DNA from 2 places in the Hydrogenophaga sp. SNF1 genome. Region 1 is predicted to be linked to the other one. Evidence: predicted binding sites of a transcription regulator. Region 1 holds the regulator's gene; the other holds the start of a gene.
What was found. Region 1 encodes NrdR, which represses ribonucleotide reductase genes. Its sites were predicted from a motif close to CACNANATNTNGTG; they were not measured.
Positions count from the first base shown of each region.

Region 2: the regulator NrdR is predicted to act here: its motif matches at 2,795-2,808, upstream of SOM08_RS04970 (ribonucleoside-diphosphate reductase subunit alpha).

Region 1 covers NZ_CP139793.1:1,892,476-1,900,230, forward strand. The annotation lists gene SOM08_RS09160 (PilW family protein) at 1-75, opposite strand, end outside; gene pilV (type IV pilus modification protein PilV) at 72-617, opposite strand; gene SOM08_RS09170 (GspH/FimT family pseudopilin) at 665-1,219, opposite strand; gene nrdR (transcriptional regulator NrdR) at 1,404-1,853, opposite strand; gene glyA (serine hydroxymethyltransferase) at 1,870-3,111, opposite strand; ZMP/ZTP riboswitch at 3,147-3,308, opposite strand; gene SOM08_RS09185 (lytic transglycosylase domain-containing protein) at 3,359-4,237, opposite strand; gene SOM08_RS09190 (DUF748 domain-containing protein) at 4,911-7,755, shown strand, end outside.
Region 2 covers NZ_CP139793.1:1,018,592-1,026,346, forward strand. The annotation lists gene SOM08_RS04970 (ribonucleoside-diphosphate reductase subunit alpha) at 1-2,601, opposite strand, end outside; gene ampD (1,6-anhydro-N-acetylmuramyl-L-alanine amidase AmpD) at 3,045-3,638, opposite strand; gene SOM08_RS04980 (sigma-54-dependent transcriptional regulator) at 3,613-5,139, opposite strand; gene SOM08_RS04985 (sensor histidine kinase) at 5,154-6,968, opposite strand; gene SOM08_RS04990 (PP0621 family protein) at 6,978-7,229, opposite strand; gene SOM08_RS04995 (cytochrome C assembly family protein) at 7,240-7,755, opposite strand, start outside.

The DNA of each region.
Region 1 (7,755 bases):
GCCGATGACCAGACTGACAAGCAATTCAATGAGGGTCAAACCTCTTTGTCGTGCGGTGGACGAAGCGATCTTCATGGTGTCACCCAAATGTTGAGGCACCGGATGCCAGGGACTGGGTCGCCAGGGCAGGATGCGTCGGCGGCCTCGGCGGTGTTCTCGTCGGTGACTGCCTCTGCCTTTTCACGCCACATGACAACCACCAGACGGGCATTGGGCTCCGTCGTTCCGCCTGCATTCGCGACAGGGAAAATTGAACCACGCCCTCCTGGCAGTTCACGCGCGAGTGACTGCCGCCATTCGCGGAGATCGCGCTGGGCGGATTGCGCTGCGGTGCAATCTGGTTGACCGCTAAGCCCGCATCCCGGGTCATCGGGTAACGCGTCGGCAGCGTCGTACTCGTCTTCTGCCAGATAGGCGGTTTCGGGGTTGGCTTGCGCTGTCAGGAGATTCGAAAAGGTGAGGTTGGCATTGTTGACACGCATCTTCTCGATGATGACGTCGGCTTGCAGGAGGGCTTGTGTGCGTACGGTCGATGTCTGCTGATACCGTGTGGAGGCGAGTTGCAGTCCGGCAACGCCGAGCAGGCCTATGGCCACCACCAGCATGGTGATGAGCACTTCTAGCAGTGAGGCACCACGTTGCCGTGAAATGCGGCCTGTGCAAGTCAGGGAATGTTGCATACGCCAGGGGTTACCACATTGATGCGCGCGGCCCGGGTGATGGTGATGTCGCGCGACAGATTGGCAAAGTCCGCTTCGGTTGAACACACGCGCAGTGTGTTCCCAGCGAAATTGGCGGCGGGCTGACCGTTGGGAAGGAACGTAAGGGCGCGACTGGCTACGGCGTTGTCGCTGAACGCGGTTCGAACCCTCGCCCTCGGCAGAGTGTCTTGAAGGATGGTTGGGGCGGCAGCATTGGGCAGGCCGGCGAAAACGATCCACCCGGCTTCCAGTGCGCTATCGGTGCAGTTGGTGCCGTTGTTGCTGGGGCAGATCGTGACGGGGGAGTTCTGGCGAACCGCCTCAGTTCTGGCGAAGTACACCGAAAGGGTGTAGTCGTTCGTCATTGAGCGGATCGCGTTGCGGACCACCAAGGTTCGCCAAGCTGGCGTCGCCAGCACGGCCAGCACGGCGAGCAAGGTGAGCACCGTCATCAACTCGATAACCGTGAACCCCTGCTGCTGGCGATGGAAACGGTAGGTGGTTAGCGGATGTTTCACGCCCGGATTGTCGACGGGCGGTCTAGGGGTATCCGGCACAAGCGCCGAAGTGTGGGCTGTGCGAGACGAACGGTTGGCTTTTCGACGGGGTTTTTTCTCGTCAATAAATACCCCTAAAGAACTATTTTTTCCGCCTATTCTCCATGCCATGCATCCGCCGATGGACTGGAGCGCCCGCAGGCCATCAGCGCTTCACCTCATCCACCAGCGCCCGGAACTCGTCGATGTCCTCGAAGCTGCGGTAAACGCTGGCGAAGCGGATGTAGGCGACCTTGTCGAGCTTCTTGAGCTCGCGCATCACCATCTCGCCGATGCGGTTGGCCGCAATCTCGCGCACGCCCAGGTTGAGCAGCTTTTCCTCGATGCGCTCGATCGCGGCATCGACCTGCTCGGTGCTCACCGGGCGCTTGCGCAGGGCCAGCGCGAAGGAGGCGCGCAGCTTGTCGGGTACGTACTCGACGCGGCGGCCGTCCTTCTTGACCACCATCGGAAAGCTGACGTCGGGCCGCTCGTAGGTGGTGAAGCGCTTCTCGCAGTGGCCGCAGCGGCGGCGGCGGCGGATGAAGTCGGCGTCTTCCGAGACCCGCGTCTCGACCACCTGGGTCTCGAGATGGCCGCAGAAGGGGCACCGCATCGCCGCCGCTCCGGGTTCAGCGGTAGACCGGGAAACGCGCGGTCAGCGCGTTGACCTTCTCGCGCACCGCGGCGATGTTGGCCGGGTCGCGGTTGTCGAGCACGTCGGCCACCAGGTTGGCGGTCAGGCGCGCTTCCTCGTCCTTGAAGCCGCGCGTGGTCATGGCCGGGGTGCCGATGCGCACGCCGCTGGTCACCATCGGCTTCTCGGGGTCGTTCGGGATGGCGTTCTTGTTGATCGTCATGTGCGCCTGGCCCAGCACCGCCTCGGCTTCCTTGCCGGTGATGCCCTTGGCGCGCAGGTCGACCAGCATGACGTGGCTTTCGGTGCGGCCGCTCACGATGCGCAGGCCGCGCTGGGTGAGCGTCTCGGCCACGATCTGGGCGTTCTTCAGCACCTGTTGCTGGTAGGCCTTGAACTCGGGCGAGAGCGCCTCCTTGAAGGCCACCGCCTTGGCGGCGATCACGTGCATCAGCGGGCCACCCTGCAGGCCGGGGAAGATGGCGCTGTTGATGGCTTTCTCGTGCTCGGCCTTCATGAGGATGAAGCCGCCGCGCGGGCCGCGCAGGCTCTTGTGGGTGGTGGAGGTCACCACGTCGGCGTGCGGCACCGGGTTGGGGTAGACGCCGGCGGCGATCAGGCCGGCATAGTGCGCCATGTCGACCATGAAGAGCGCGCCCACGTCCTTGGCCACCTTGGCGAAGCGCGCGAAGTCGATGCGCAGGCTGTAGGCCGAGGCGCCGGCGATGATGAGCTTGGGCTTGGTCTCGTGGGCCTTGCGCTCCATGGCGTCGTAGTCGATCTCTTCCTTCTCGTTGAGACCGTAGGAGACCACGTTGAACCACTTGCCGCTCATGTTGAGCGCCATGCCGTGGGTGAGGTGGCCGCCTTCGGCCAGGCTCATGCCCATGATGGTGTCGCCGGGCTTGAGGAAGGCCAGGAACACGCCTTCGTTGGCCGAGGCGCCGCAGTGCGGCTGCACGTTGGCGGCTTCGGCGCCGAAGAGCTGCTTGATGCGGTCGATGGCCAGCTGCTCGGCCACGTCGACGTACTCGCAGCCGCCGTAGTAGCGGCGGCCGGGGTAGCCCTCGGCGTACTTGTTGGTGAGCTGGGTGCCCTGCGCGGCCATCACGGCCGGGCTGGCGTAGTTCTCGCTCGCGATGAGCTCGATGTGGTGTTCCTGGCGGGCGTTTTCGGCCTGGATGGCGGCAAACAGCTCGGGGTCGGTCTGTTCGATGAGGATGCGGCGGTCGTACATGGCAGTCCTGAATGACGAGGAACCTTGCGCGTGACAAGGGCTGCCCAGGCGAACGGCTGAACGCCCGGCCTGGCGGCGCGGGCGGTGCGCTTCCCAGTGGTTGTCCCGGTGGTCGCCCTGAACAGGGGGCCGGGTGTCCACGTCAGCGGCCGATCCCCGCAAGGGGTGGCCGCCTATCGCCAGTCGCGCACCGCGCTAGTTTAGCCCAGCGGGATGCGGATCCCGCCGGCCGCGCGGGCGGGTGGCTTCAGGATGGAATGGCCGTGGACGGGGGCGCCACCGTGGGCCGGACCTCGGCCTCGACCTCGTTGCTCGGCGCCGGCGCATTGACGGGGATGGCGCGCGCCGGCGGCGGCGCGTCGAAGTGCTTGAGCGGCTTGCCCTGGGCCACGCGCTGGATGCGCAGGTGCTCGGCCATCACGCGGTTGATGTACCAACTGCCGTCGGTGGTGACCGCGCCCACGTACAGGCGCAGGCCTCCCTCCAGGGAGCCGGCGCGCTTGACCGCGTCGCTCAGCACGCGCGCGCCCACGCGCAGGTTGGACAGCGGGTCGAAGGCCGCCAGCTCGCCGCCGAAGTCCTCGTACTTGTCGGTGTGCACGCGCGTGAGCACCTGCATCAGGCCCTGGGCGCCCACGGGGCTCTGGGCGAAGGGGTTGAAGCGCGACTCGATGGCCATCACGGCCAGCAGCAGCGTCGGGTCCAGGCGGCTGCGCTCGCCGATCAGGTAGGCCTCGGCCACCAGGGCGCCCACGGGCTCGGGCGCCACGCGGTACTTGCGGCTGAGCCACTGCGTCACTTTGGCCTGCTGCTCGGTCAGGTCGCGCAGGTTGGCCACGGTCACGCGGTCGATGGCGGTGGGTTCCACCTCGACGTCGCGCTCGACCATCTGCTGCGCTTCCTGGCGCTGCAGCAGCCAGCTCAGCAGCCGCTCCTCGGCGCTGGCGCGCAGGTCGGCGCGCATGCCGAAGACGAGCAGGGCCACCGCGGCCACCGTGCCGAGCAGCGCCAGGCTGTTCTGCGTGGTGTGGATGAACCCCTGGTACACGTCGGAGGCGGCGTGGTTCAGGGACGATGCCAGGGCACGTGTCGTGCTCTTCTGCGGCGTCGGCGAGTGGGTCCTCATGGGTCGCTCCTTGCAGGTCGCCCGCGGCGTTCGTGGGAACGGCGCGGGCGGTCGTTGGGGGGGCTCTCGGTGGAGGGCCGCAGGGGGCCGCTTCCAACGAGTGGGCCTGCCGTGCAGGCCCGGGTTTACCCTCGCGTGGGCAAAAGTCGGCGGATGGTAGGGAGGCGTTAATAGCCAGTCAATGGTTTTGAACGCTGTTTGAAGAATAATTAGTAATATAAAATCGTCGGCCGACGTGCCAAAGTGGACAAACGCAGCGCCGCCGCCAATGGCCACGCGGGTTTGCGCGCGATGACAGGCGTATGACCGCTGGTCGGCCGATACCCACCTTTCATGGGGCAAAACGGGGTTTTGGGGGGCCGGAATGGGTTGCCGGGCCACGATTGAAAAGTTCCATGGTCGGGCGACGCGTGAGCCTTGATTCGACCGGTGGCGCGGCGTACGCTTCATCGGTCGGTCGCAGACCGGCACAGCCGACCCGGTGGAGTTCCACCGAACGGCCCCCTTGGGAGCAATCTCTTGCTCCCCGGCTGGCGGGACATCACCCTCCCACCACCCAACCGACGGCAAGTGCTTCATTGCCCGCCGTCAACCCCGGCGGGTTTTTCCCGCCGGGGTTTCTTGTTTTTGGGGCCGTCATGCGGCGGGGCCTTGGCTTGCGCGACACTCGCGCATGGCCGACACCGCAACGGATACCCCCGCCCCCCTTCCGCCCGCCGCCACGCCGCGCTCGCGCCTCGCGCGGGGCGTGGCCTGGGCGGCGGGCGGCCTGCTGTTGCTGTGGGGTCTGACCTGGCTGGGCCTGCCGCCGCTGCTGAAGTGGCAGCTGCAAAAGCAGGGCAGCGAGCGGCTGGGCCGTGCGGTCACGGTGGAGCAGGTGCGCTTTCACCCCTGGTCGCTGGAGTTGTGGGTGGATGGCCTGCGGGTGGCCGGCGCCGAGGGCGCCGACGACCTGCTGTCGGTGAAGCAGCTCTATATGAATGCGGAGTTGCAGTCCCTGGTGAGGCTCGCGCCGGTGATCGATGCCCTGAGGATCGACACGCCGCGTCTGGCGCTGCGCCACCTGGGGGGAGGGCGCTGGGACTTCGACGACGTGCTGCAGCGCCTGACGCCGCCGCCGCCCAGCGGGCCCCAGGACAACTCGCCCGCGCGCTTCGCCGTCTTCAATATAGAAGTGGCCGACGGCCAGGCCAGCGTGCGGGACGAGCCCGTGGGCGTGACCCACCACCTGGACGGCCTGCAGATCGCCGTGCCCTTCCTGAGCAACCTGGGTTCGCGCCGCGAGGTGGTGACCGAACCGCGCCTGGCTTTCACGCTCAACGGCAGCGCCTTCGACAGCCGCGTGGCCACCACGCCCTTCGCCGAAGACCACCAGACGCGCGCGCGGCTGCAGATACCCGAGCTGGACCTGGCCCCCTACCGGCCGTACTGGCCCAAGGCCTGGCCGGTGCAGTTCACTTCGGGGGCGCTGCACCTGGACCTGACGCTCGACTTCGAGCAGCACGCCGAGCCGACCCTGGTGGTGGCCGGCACCGTGGGCCTGTCGAACCTGCGCCTGGACGAAGCGGGCGGCGCGCCCCTGCTGCTGTCGCCGCGCCTGGACGTGGCGCTGCAGCGCGTGGAGCCCCTGCGCCGGCGCGTGGCCCTGGGCGCGGTGCGCTGGCAGGGGCTCGAACTCGACCTGGGCCGCGACGCGCAGGGGCGGCTCAATCTCCAGCGGCTGGCGGCCAGCTGGCCCATGGCCCCGGCGGCCGAGGCCACACCCGCCCCCGCCCCCGCCCCGGCGCCGGAAGCGGCCTGGCAACTGGCCATGCAGGGCTTCGAACTCCACGAGGCCCTGGTGCGCTGGCGCGACGCCTCGGTGCATCCCCGCGCCGAGCAGGACCTGCGCATCGCATCGCTGACGCTGGCGCCGATCGCCTGGCCGGTGAAGGACCCCGCGCGCCTGCAACTCGCCGCCGCCGTGGGCGAGGCCACGCTCAAGGCCGAGGGCGAGGTCGCGGGCGACCGCGCCCAGGTGCGCGCCGCGCTCGACAACTGGGGCCTGCGCCTGGCCGCGCCCTATCTGGCCAGCGTGCTGGCGCCCGAACTCGACGGCCGCGCCCGCGCCAGCCTGGTGTTCGATTGGGTGCGCGGTGCCGAGGGCCAGCCCGACCAGCTGGGCCTGCAGGGGGCGGAGCTGGTGCTGGAGAAGCTGCAATTGGGCCCGGCCAAGCGCCCGCTGGCCCGGCTGGACAGCCTGCGCCTGGCCGAGCTGAAGATCGACCTGGCGAAACACCACGCCGAGCTGGGCCAGCTGGCGCTGGACAACCCCGTGCTCGACGCCCACCGCGACGCGCAGGGGCGCTGGATGGTGGAGCGCTGGCTCACGCCCGCGCCGGCCGCGCCCGCGGCCACGAAGGCGGCTGGCCCGGCGGCCGAGCCCACCGCGTCCTGGACCTGGCGCCTGGCCGATGCCCGCCTGCGCGGCGGGCGCGTGCGCTTCATCGACGACAGCAAGGCCAACCCGGTGCGGCTGGACCTCGACCGCTTCGACGTCCGCCTGCAGGACCTGCAGCCCCCCGGCGAGCGCGCCCCCGAGGCGCCGCTGAACCTCAGGCTGCGCGTGGCCGGCGGGGGGGCCACCGCCGGCACCGTGGCCGCCGACGGCCGCCTGCGCCTGCCCGGGCCGGCCGGCGCCGGCCCCGACCTGCACTGGCGCGGCCGCGTGCAGGTGGAGCGCTTTCCCGTGCACGCGCTGGAGCCCTACCTGGCCGACTACCTCAACCTGGAGCTGCTGCGCGCCGACACCAGCGTGCGCGGCGACGTCGATCTGGCCTTGCCGGCCAAGGGCCCGCGCGTGCAGGCCGCGGTGGACCTCGCGGTGGAGGACTTCCGCGCCAACACCCGCTCGCCCGGCGAGGAACTGCTGCAGTGGCAGTCGCTGCAGGTGCGTGGCCTGCGGGTGCGCCAGGCGCCAGGGCAGCCCCTGTCGGTGCAGGTGGCCGAGACCGTGCTGAGCGACTACTACGCGCGCATCGCCATCGACCCCAACGGGCGCTTCAACCTGCAGGACCTGGTCAAGCCCGCGCCGGGCGAGCCGGCCGCGCCCGCCGCCCCGGCACCCGGCGTGGCCGCGCCCAACGCCGACACCACCACAACCGACGTGGCGGCGGCCGCGTCGCCGCCGCCCGGCCCGGCGGCCGACATCCGCATCGGCCCCATCAGCCTGGTCAACGGCCGCATCCTGTTCTCGGACCACTTCGTGCGGCCCAACTACAGCGCCAACCTCAGCGAGGTCACGGGCTCGCTCAGCGCGTTTTCCAGCACCCCGGCCGCGCCCGGCCAGCCGCCGGAGATGGCCACGCTGTCGCTCAAGGGCCGCGCCGAGGGCACGGCCACGTTGGACATCAATGGCCGCATCAACCCGTTGGCCACGCCGCTGGCGCTGGACATCAAGGGCGTGGTGCGCGACCTGGAGCTGCCGCCGCTGTCGCCCTACAGCGTGAAGTACGCGGGCTACGGCATCGAGCGCGGCA
Region 2 (7,755 bases), 870 kb from region 1:
CCAGGCGAGCTTGTAGGTTTCGTCGAGCTTCTTGCCCGAGGCGCCGGCCATGTAGATGTTCAGGCTTTGCGCCTGGTCGATCCACTTCTGGCGGCGCGCCGCGGCCTCCACCAGCCACACCGGCTCGACCTCGAAGGCGGTGGCGTACAGGGCCTTGACGTCCTGCGGCACGCGGTCGATGGGACGCAGCGAACCGTCGAAGTGCTTGAGGTCCATGACCATCACGTCGTCCCACAGGCCCAGGCGCTTGAGGTCCTTGACGAGGTAGCCGTTGATGACGGTGAACTCGCCGGACAGGTTGGACTTGACCGAGAGGTTGCCGAAGCAGGGCTCGATGGAGGCGTCCACGCCGATGATGTTGGAGATGGTGGCGGTGGGGGCGATGGCCACGCAGTTGGAGTTGCGCATGCCGTCGCGGGCGATCTTCTGGCGCAGCGCGTCCCAGTCGAGGCTGCTGGAGCGGTCGACGTCGACGTAGCCGCCGCGCTCGCGGGCCAGCAGGTCCAGGGTGTCGGGCGGCAGGATGCCCTTGTCCCACAGCGAGCCCTTGAAGCTGCTGTAGCGGCCGCGCTCGCGGGACAGTTCGGTGGAAGCCCAATAGGCGTAGTAGCAGACGGCTTCCATGGAGCGGTCGGCGAATTCCACCGCCTCGTTCGAGGCGTAGGGGATGCGCAGCTCGTACAGCGCGTCCTGGAAGCCCATGACGCCCAGGCCCACCGGGCGGTGGCGCAGGTTGGAGTCGCGCGCCTTCTTGACCGCGTAGTAGTTGATGTCGATCACGTTGTCGAGCATGCGCATGGCCGTGGCGATGGTCTTGCGCAGCTTGTCGTGGTCGATCGCGCCGTCCTTCAGGTGGCGCAGCAGGTTGACCGAGCCGAGGTTGCACACGGCGGTCTCGGTGTCGCTGGTGTTGAGCGTGATCTCGGTGCAGAGGTTGGAGCTGTGCACCACGCCGGCGTGCTGCTGCGGGCTGCGCACGTTGCAGGCGTCCTTGAAGGTGATCCAGGGGTGGCCGGTCTCGAACAGCATCGACAGCATCTTGCGCCACAGGTCGGTGGCGGGCACCTTCTTGTAAGGCTTGATCTCGCCGCGCGCGGCCTTTTCCTCGTAGGCCACATAGGCCTTTTCGAAGTCGGTGCCGAACTTGTCGTGCAGGTCGGGGGTGTTGGAGGGGGAGAACAGGCTCCACTCGCCCTTTTCCAGCACGCGCTTCATGAACAGGTCCGGAATCCAGTTCGCGGTGTTCATGTCGTGGGTGCGGCGGCGGTCGTCGCCGGTGTTCTTGCGCAGCTCCAGGAACTCCTCGATGTCGAGGTGCCAGGTCTCGAGGTAGGTGCAGACCGCGCCCTTGCGCTTGCCGCCCTGGTTCACGGCCACGGCGGTGTCGTTGACGACTTTCAGGAAGGGCACGACGCCCTGCGATTCGCCGTTGGTGCCCTTGATGTGGCTGCCCAGGGCGCGCACGCGGGTCCAGTCGTTGCCCAGGCCGCCGGCGAACTTGGACAGCAGGGCGTTTTCCTTGATGGACTCATAGATGCCGTCGAGGTCGTCGGGCACCGTGGTGAGGTAGCAGCTGGACAGCTGCGAGCGCAGCGTGCCGCTGTTGAACAGCGTGGGCGTGCTGCTCATGAAGTCGAAGGTCGAGAGGATCTCGTAGAACTCGATGGCGCGGGCTTCGCGGTCGATCTCGTTGAGCGACAGGCCCATGGCCACGCGCATGAAGAAGGCCTGCGGCAGCTCGATGCGCGTCTTGCGCACGTGCAGGAAGTAGCGGTCGTACAGGGTCTGCAGGCCGAGGTAGTCGAACTGCAGGTCGCGCTCGGGCTTGAGCGCGGCGCCCAGGCGGGCGAGGTCGAAGTTCAGCAGGTCCGGGTTGAGCAGCTCGGCGTTGACGCCGCGCTGGATGAACTCGGGGAAGTAGTCGGCGTAGCGCTGGGCCATCTGCGCCTGCGGCACTTCCTGGCCCAGGATCTCCTTGACGATGGTGTGCAGCAGCAGGCGCGCGGTGGCGTAGGTGTAGTCGGGGTCTTTTTCGATCAGTGTGCGCGCGGCCAGGATGGCGGCCTTGTAGACCTCGTCCATGGGCACGCCGTCGTACAGGTTGCGCTTGGTCTCGGCGACGATGGGATCGGCCTTGACGTCGGCACCCAGACCGACGCAGGCGTCGGTGATCAGGCGCGTGAGGGCGTCGATGTCCAGCGGCACGCGCTGGCCGCCGTCGAGTACGTGCAGCTGAGGCTCGGCGGCGCGCGCGGTGGCGGCCTGGGTGGCGCGCTCGGCGGCGCGGCGCTCGCGGTAGAGCACGTAGGCGCGCGCGACTTCATGGTGGCCGCTGCGCATCAGGCCGAGTTCGGCCTGGTCCTGCACGTCCTCGATGTGGAAGGTGCCGCCGCCCGGACGCGAACGCATGAGGGCGCGCACCACGACCTGCGTCAGCTGGTCCACCGTTTCGCGCACGCTGGCCGAGGCCGCGCCCTGCGTGCCGTGCACGGCCAGGAAGGCCTTCATCATGGCCACGGCGATCTTGCTGGGCTCGAAGGGCACCACGGCGCCATTGCGCCGGATGATCTGGTACTGGGCGTAGGCGGACACGGAGGCCATGGCGGGGGAGGGCGAGACGCCGGGCGCGGATGTCGGGACGTTGGCGGCGGGGGACTGGGGGGTGGCTGCGCTCAGCATGGTTCCTCTCGATTCAGGATTTGTTCTCGGTGATCGGGTCGATCCGCCCCTGGTGCCTGGCGCCGGGTGGGCTCGCGGCGGCGCGGTTTTCAGGGTTGGGGGGTATCCGGGGGCACACTATATCTGGTGTGTAGGGGGGCAACAAGGCACTACCGATAGTGTTTGTGAATCCATCGCGGCCGATGGATGCCCTCAGGGAAACAGCCGCCGCGCGAGGGCGCGCGCGCAGCATTGGCGGCGCCTGCGTTTCACTCGAAAAGCGCAGTGTTCATGCGGGGTGCAAGGCGATTCGGTGCCGCAGGCCGCGTGCCGTCTCTGGTGTCCGATGGCGCGCTTGGGGTGGCGCGCGAAACACCCCGATACCCTCAGCCTGTGGCCTCGGGAAAACACGAGGGGTTCCACCCGACGAGCTGTCGCAACCGGGGCCAGTCGAAACCCGGCCCGGGGTCGTGTTTGCGGCCCGGCGCGATGTGCTCGTGCCCGGCCACGTGCGCGATCGGGTGGCGTGCGCGCAGCGCGCGGCACAGCCGCGCCAGCGCCGCGTACTGCGCGGCCTCGAAGGCCTCGCCCTCCAGGCCTTCGAGCTCGATGCCAACGGAGAAGTCGTTGCAGTTGTCGCGGCCCCGCCAGTGCGAGGCGCCGGCGTGCCAGGCGCGGCGCGCGGTGGAGACGAACTGGAGCACCCGACCGTCGCGGCGCACGAAGAAATGCGCCGAGACCTCGATGCCGCGGATGGCCTGGAAGTAGGCGTGCGCGTCCCAGTCGAGCCGGTTGGTGAACAGGCGCTCGACCTCGTCGCCCCCGTACACGCCGGGTGGCAGGCTGATGGAGTGCAGCACGATCAGGTCGACGGCCGTGCCGCGCGGCCGCGCGCCATGGTTGGGCGAATCGATCCGCCGAGCGCCGCGCCACCAGCCGCCGTGCCAGCGGGGCTCAATCGGTGGCGTCGGTGTCGCCATGGCCGGTCGCGCCGGGCACCACGATGCCCAGGCGCTGGATGCGGTAGCGGATCTGCCGCAGGTTCAGGCCCAGCCTTGCCGCCGCCGCGGTGCGGTTGTAGCCGCATTCCTGCAGGGCCTTGAGCAGCACCTGGCGTTCCTGCTCGTCGAGGTAGCTCTGCAGATCGCTGGGCAGGGCGGGCTCGTCGGCGGAGGCGGCCGGCGGCGTCAAGGGCACGAAGCGGTAGGGTCCGCCAGCCGGCACCGGTGCGTCGGGCAGCGGGTCGGGCAGCGTGGCGGGCTCGGTGTCGCCGGTTTCGCCGAAATCGGCGGGTTGCAGCACGGGGCCGCTGGCCAGCGCGAGCGCGCGCTGCAGCAGGTTCTCGAGCTCGCGCACGTTGCCCGGCAGCTCGCGCGCCTGCAGCCAGGCCAGCGCGGCCGGCGAGAGTTCGGGCACGGCCTGGCCGGCTTCGGCGCACAGGCGCTCGAGCAGGGCCTGCGCGAGCAGGGGCAGGTCCTCGGGTCGGTCGCGCAGCGCGGGCGTGCGCAGGCCGATCACGTTCAGCCGGTAGTACAGGTCCTGGCGGAACTGGCCGGCCTGCACCAGCGCGGGCAGGTCGCGGTGGGTGGCGCTGACCAGGCGCACGTCGACCACGTCCTCCTGTACCGCGCCGAGCGATCGCACCCGGCGTTCCTGGATGGCGCGCAGCAGCTTGGCCTGCATGGACAGGGGCAGGTCGCCGATCTCGTCGAGGAACAGGGTGCCGCCGTGCGCGGCCTGGAAATAGCCTTCGCGATCGGCGCTGGCGCCGGTGTAGGCGCCCTTGCGGGCGCCGAAGAACTCGGCCTCGATGAGGTTTTCGGGGATGGCGCCGCAGTTCACCGCCACGAAGGGGCCGCTGGCGCGGTGGCTGCATTCGTGCACGGCGCGCGCCACGAGCTCCTTGCCGGTGCCCGACTCGCCCAGGATGAGCACCGGCGCCATGCTGGTGGCGACCTTCTCGATGCGCGCCTTGGTCTGCACGATGCTGGGTGCCTGGCCCACCAGGCGCGCGAGCGCGCGCACCCCGCTGGGCGGCGGCGGCGCGCTGCGCGTGGGCTCGTTGCTGGTGGCCGGGCGCTCGCTGGCGGCGGCCAGAGGCGCGCGCTGACTGCGCAGGGCCGAGCCGACGGCGCTGCGCAACTGGCGCAGGTCGACCGGCTTGGTGAGGTAGTCGAAGGCGCCGGCCTTGAGCGACTCGACCGCGTTCTCGGCCGAACCGAAGGCGGTGATGACGATGCACTTCTCGGTCCGCGGGCTGTCGGCGATGTCGCGCAGCAGCGTCAGGCCCAGGCCGTCGGGCAACTGCATGTCGGTGATCAGCACGTCGTAGCGCTGCTGGGCCAGGCACTCGCGCGCCTGCGCCAGGTCGGCGGCGGTGGTGACGGCGTGGCCTTCGCGCAGCAGCGTCAGCTCGTAGAGCGTGCGCAGGTCGGGCTCGTCATCGACGACCAGGATGGAGGCGCTCGCGGCGACGGACATGCGCGGCGGCGGGATCAGCTGGCGGCCAGGGGCGGGTGGCCCGAGCGCAGCGGATCGACGATGGTGTGCTCATGGTCCTGAGCGGCTTGCGAGGGATAGGACAGGCTCTGCTGGTGCCCGCCGTCGCGCGCGGGCGGCGCAACCAGGGCCGCGCCGCGCACCGCCGGCATGAGCACATAGAACTCATTGCCCTCGCGCTGGTCGAGGCGGGCGCGCTGGTAGGCGATCTGGGCGCCGTAGCGTTCGCAGAGCTCGCGGCAGATGTACAGGCCCAGACCGCTGGAGCGGCTCTCGGACGAGAAGAAGGGCTCGAACAGGTGTTTGAGCACCGTGGCCTCCAGCGGGCCGCCATCGCTCCAGATGGACAGGCGCAGGTGCTCGCCGCCGCTGGGCTGGGTGATGATCCGGATGGAGGCCGGCTTGCCGCTGGCATGGCGCCGCGCATTGTCGAGCAGGTTCACGAGCAGGCGGCGCAGGTGCTCGGGGTCGAAGGACACCAGCCCCTGCGAGGCGTGCAGGTGCACACCCAGGGTCTGCGTCACGCTGTTCTGGCGCATCCACTCGGCGGTCACCTGGCGCACCATCGAATCGAGCGGCAGGGGCGGTACGTGGCCGTCGGTGCGGCTGGGCTGGGGGCGCGCGACGTTGAGGATGTCGTCGACGATGCGCGAAAGCCGCTGCGCGTTCTGCTCGATCATCGTCGTGAGGCGCTTGTGCGCGGGGTCGCGCACCTCTTCGTCGAGCAGGGCGTTGGCCTGGGTAATGGCCGACAGCGGGTTGCGGATCTCGTGCGCCACGGCGGCGGACATGCGGCCCATGGAGGCGAGCTTTTCGGTGCGCACGCGCGCCTCGACCTCGCGCAGGTCTTCCAGGAACAGCACGCACAGCGAACCGCGCTCGCCCACGGCGGGCGTGAGCTTGGTGCGCGCGTGCAGGCGCTGGCTGGGGCGCTCGCCGTGTTCGATGGTGGTCTCGGTCTCCAGCGCGGCGTCGACGGCGAAGCTCTCCTCCACCAGGGCCGCCAGGTGCGACCAGCTTGGCCGCGCCGACAGCAGCAGCCGCGCGCCCTCGGGGTAGTTGTCGCCCATGAGCATGCCGCGCGCGGCGGGATTGGCGTTGCGCACCACGCCGTGCGCGTCCACCACCAGCACGCCCACGCCCAGGCTTTCGATGACCACCTCGTTGACAGCGGCCTGCGCACGCGCGGCGGCCTGGCTGCTGGCCGAAACCGCTTCTTCGCGCGCCAGGCGGCTGGCCAGCTGGTGGGCCAGCACGGCCACCAGGAAGAAGCCGGTGCCCGCCAGCCCGGCCTGCAGGAAGCGCGCGGTGTCGAGCTGGCCCAGGCCGGTCCCGTGCAGCCAGGCGTCGGCCAGCAGCAGCAGGGTGGCGCCGGCCGCCGTGCCCAGCCCCAGCACCATGGGGCCCAGGATGGCCGCCGTGAGCACGGGCAGCGCGAACAGCGGGGTGAAGTTGATGCTGCTGCCGGACTGGAAGTACTGCAGCGCGGCCACCACCGCCACGTCCACCCCGACGGTGATGAGCCACTGCACCGTGGGCGCGCGGCCGTGTTCGGCCGGCGTCCACATCAGCATCACGGCCACGGTGACCAGCAGGTACGTGGAGGTCAGGGCCGTCGGCCAGACCGTGGCGTTGCCGTCGGCGGTCAGCAGCAGGAACAGCTGCAGGGCGAGCAGGACCAGCGCCACGAACACGCGCGCCCGCATGAAGGCGCGCCACAGGCGCTCGAAGGCCCGGGCGCGCTGCAGGGCCGGGCTTTCGTGGGCCGAGTACCAGGACGGGGCGAAAGTGGAACTGTCGTCGCGTGGCATGCGGGGTCCTCAGGCCGGCGGGCCCTCGATGCGCTGCCGGTGCTCGGCGCTGCAGTAGCTGCCCTGGCGGCCGGTGACGGCCTCGTTCTGCGGCAGGTGGGTGCCGCAGGCGCGGCAGGCCACCATGGCGATCGGCTGGCCCGTTGCGCGCGCGGGGCGCGGCGGCGCGGCGGCCTCGCGCTCCTGGCGCTCGGCGCGGCGGTTGTTGCGCCAGACGTGGAACGCCACGACGACGACGGCGAGCACGAGCAGGTATTTCATCGGTGGGGCCTCATGGGCGAAGCAGCAGCACCTCGAGCACGAAGCGCGAGCCCACGTAGGCCAGCAGCAGGAAGCCCGCGCCCACGTAGAGGGTGCGCACGGCGGTGCGGCCGCGCCAGCCCAGCCGCCAGCGGCCCCACAGCAGCACACCCATGGTGGCCCAGGCGAGCAGGGAAAACACGGTCTTGTGGTTCCACACCATGCGCTGGTTGAGGAGTTCGGAGAAGTGCCAGCCGGCCAGCAGCGTGAGGCTGAGCAGCAGGAAGCCGGCGGCCACGAAGCGGAAGGTGAGGCGCTCCAGCGTGAGCAGCGGCATGGTGGTGTCGCTGGTGACGCCGCTGCGCATGGCGCGCTCGGCGCGCTGCATCAGCCAGGCGTGCACCACGGCGGCGGCGATGAGCCCGTAAGCCGCGATGCCCAGAGCCCAGTGCAGCGGCATCCACACGGAGGGCAGGGTGGGGTGCTCGGCGCCGGGGAAGATCATCACCAGCAGCATGACCGCCGCCCCCATCAGCGCCAGCGCCCA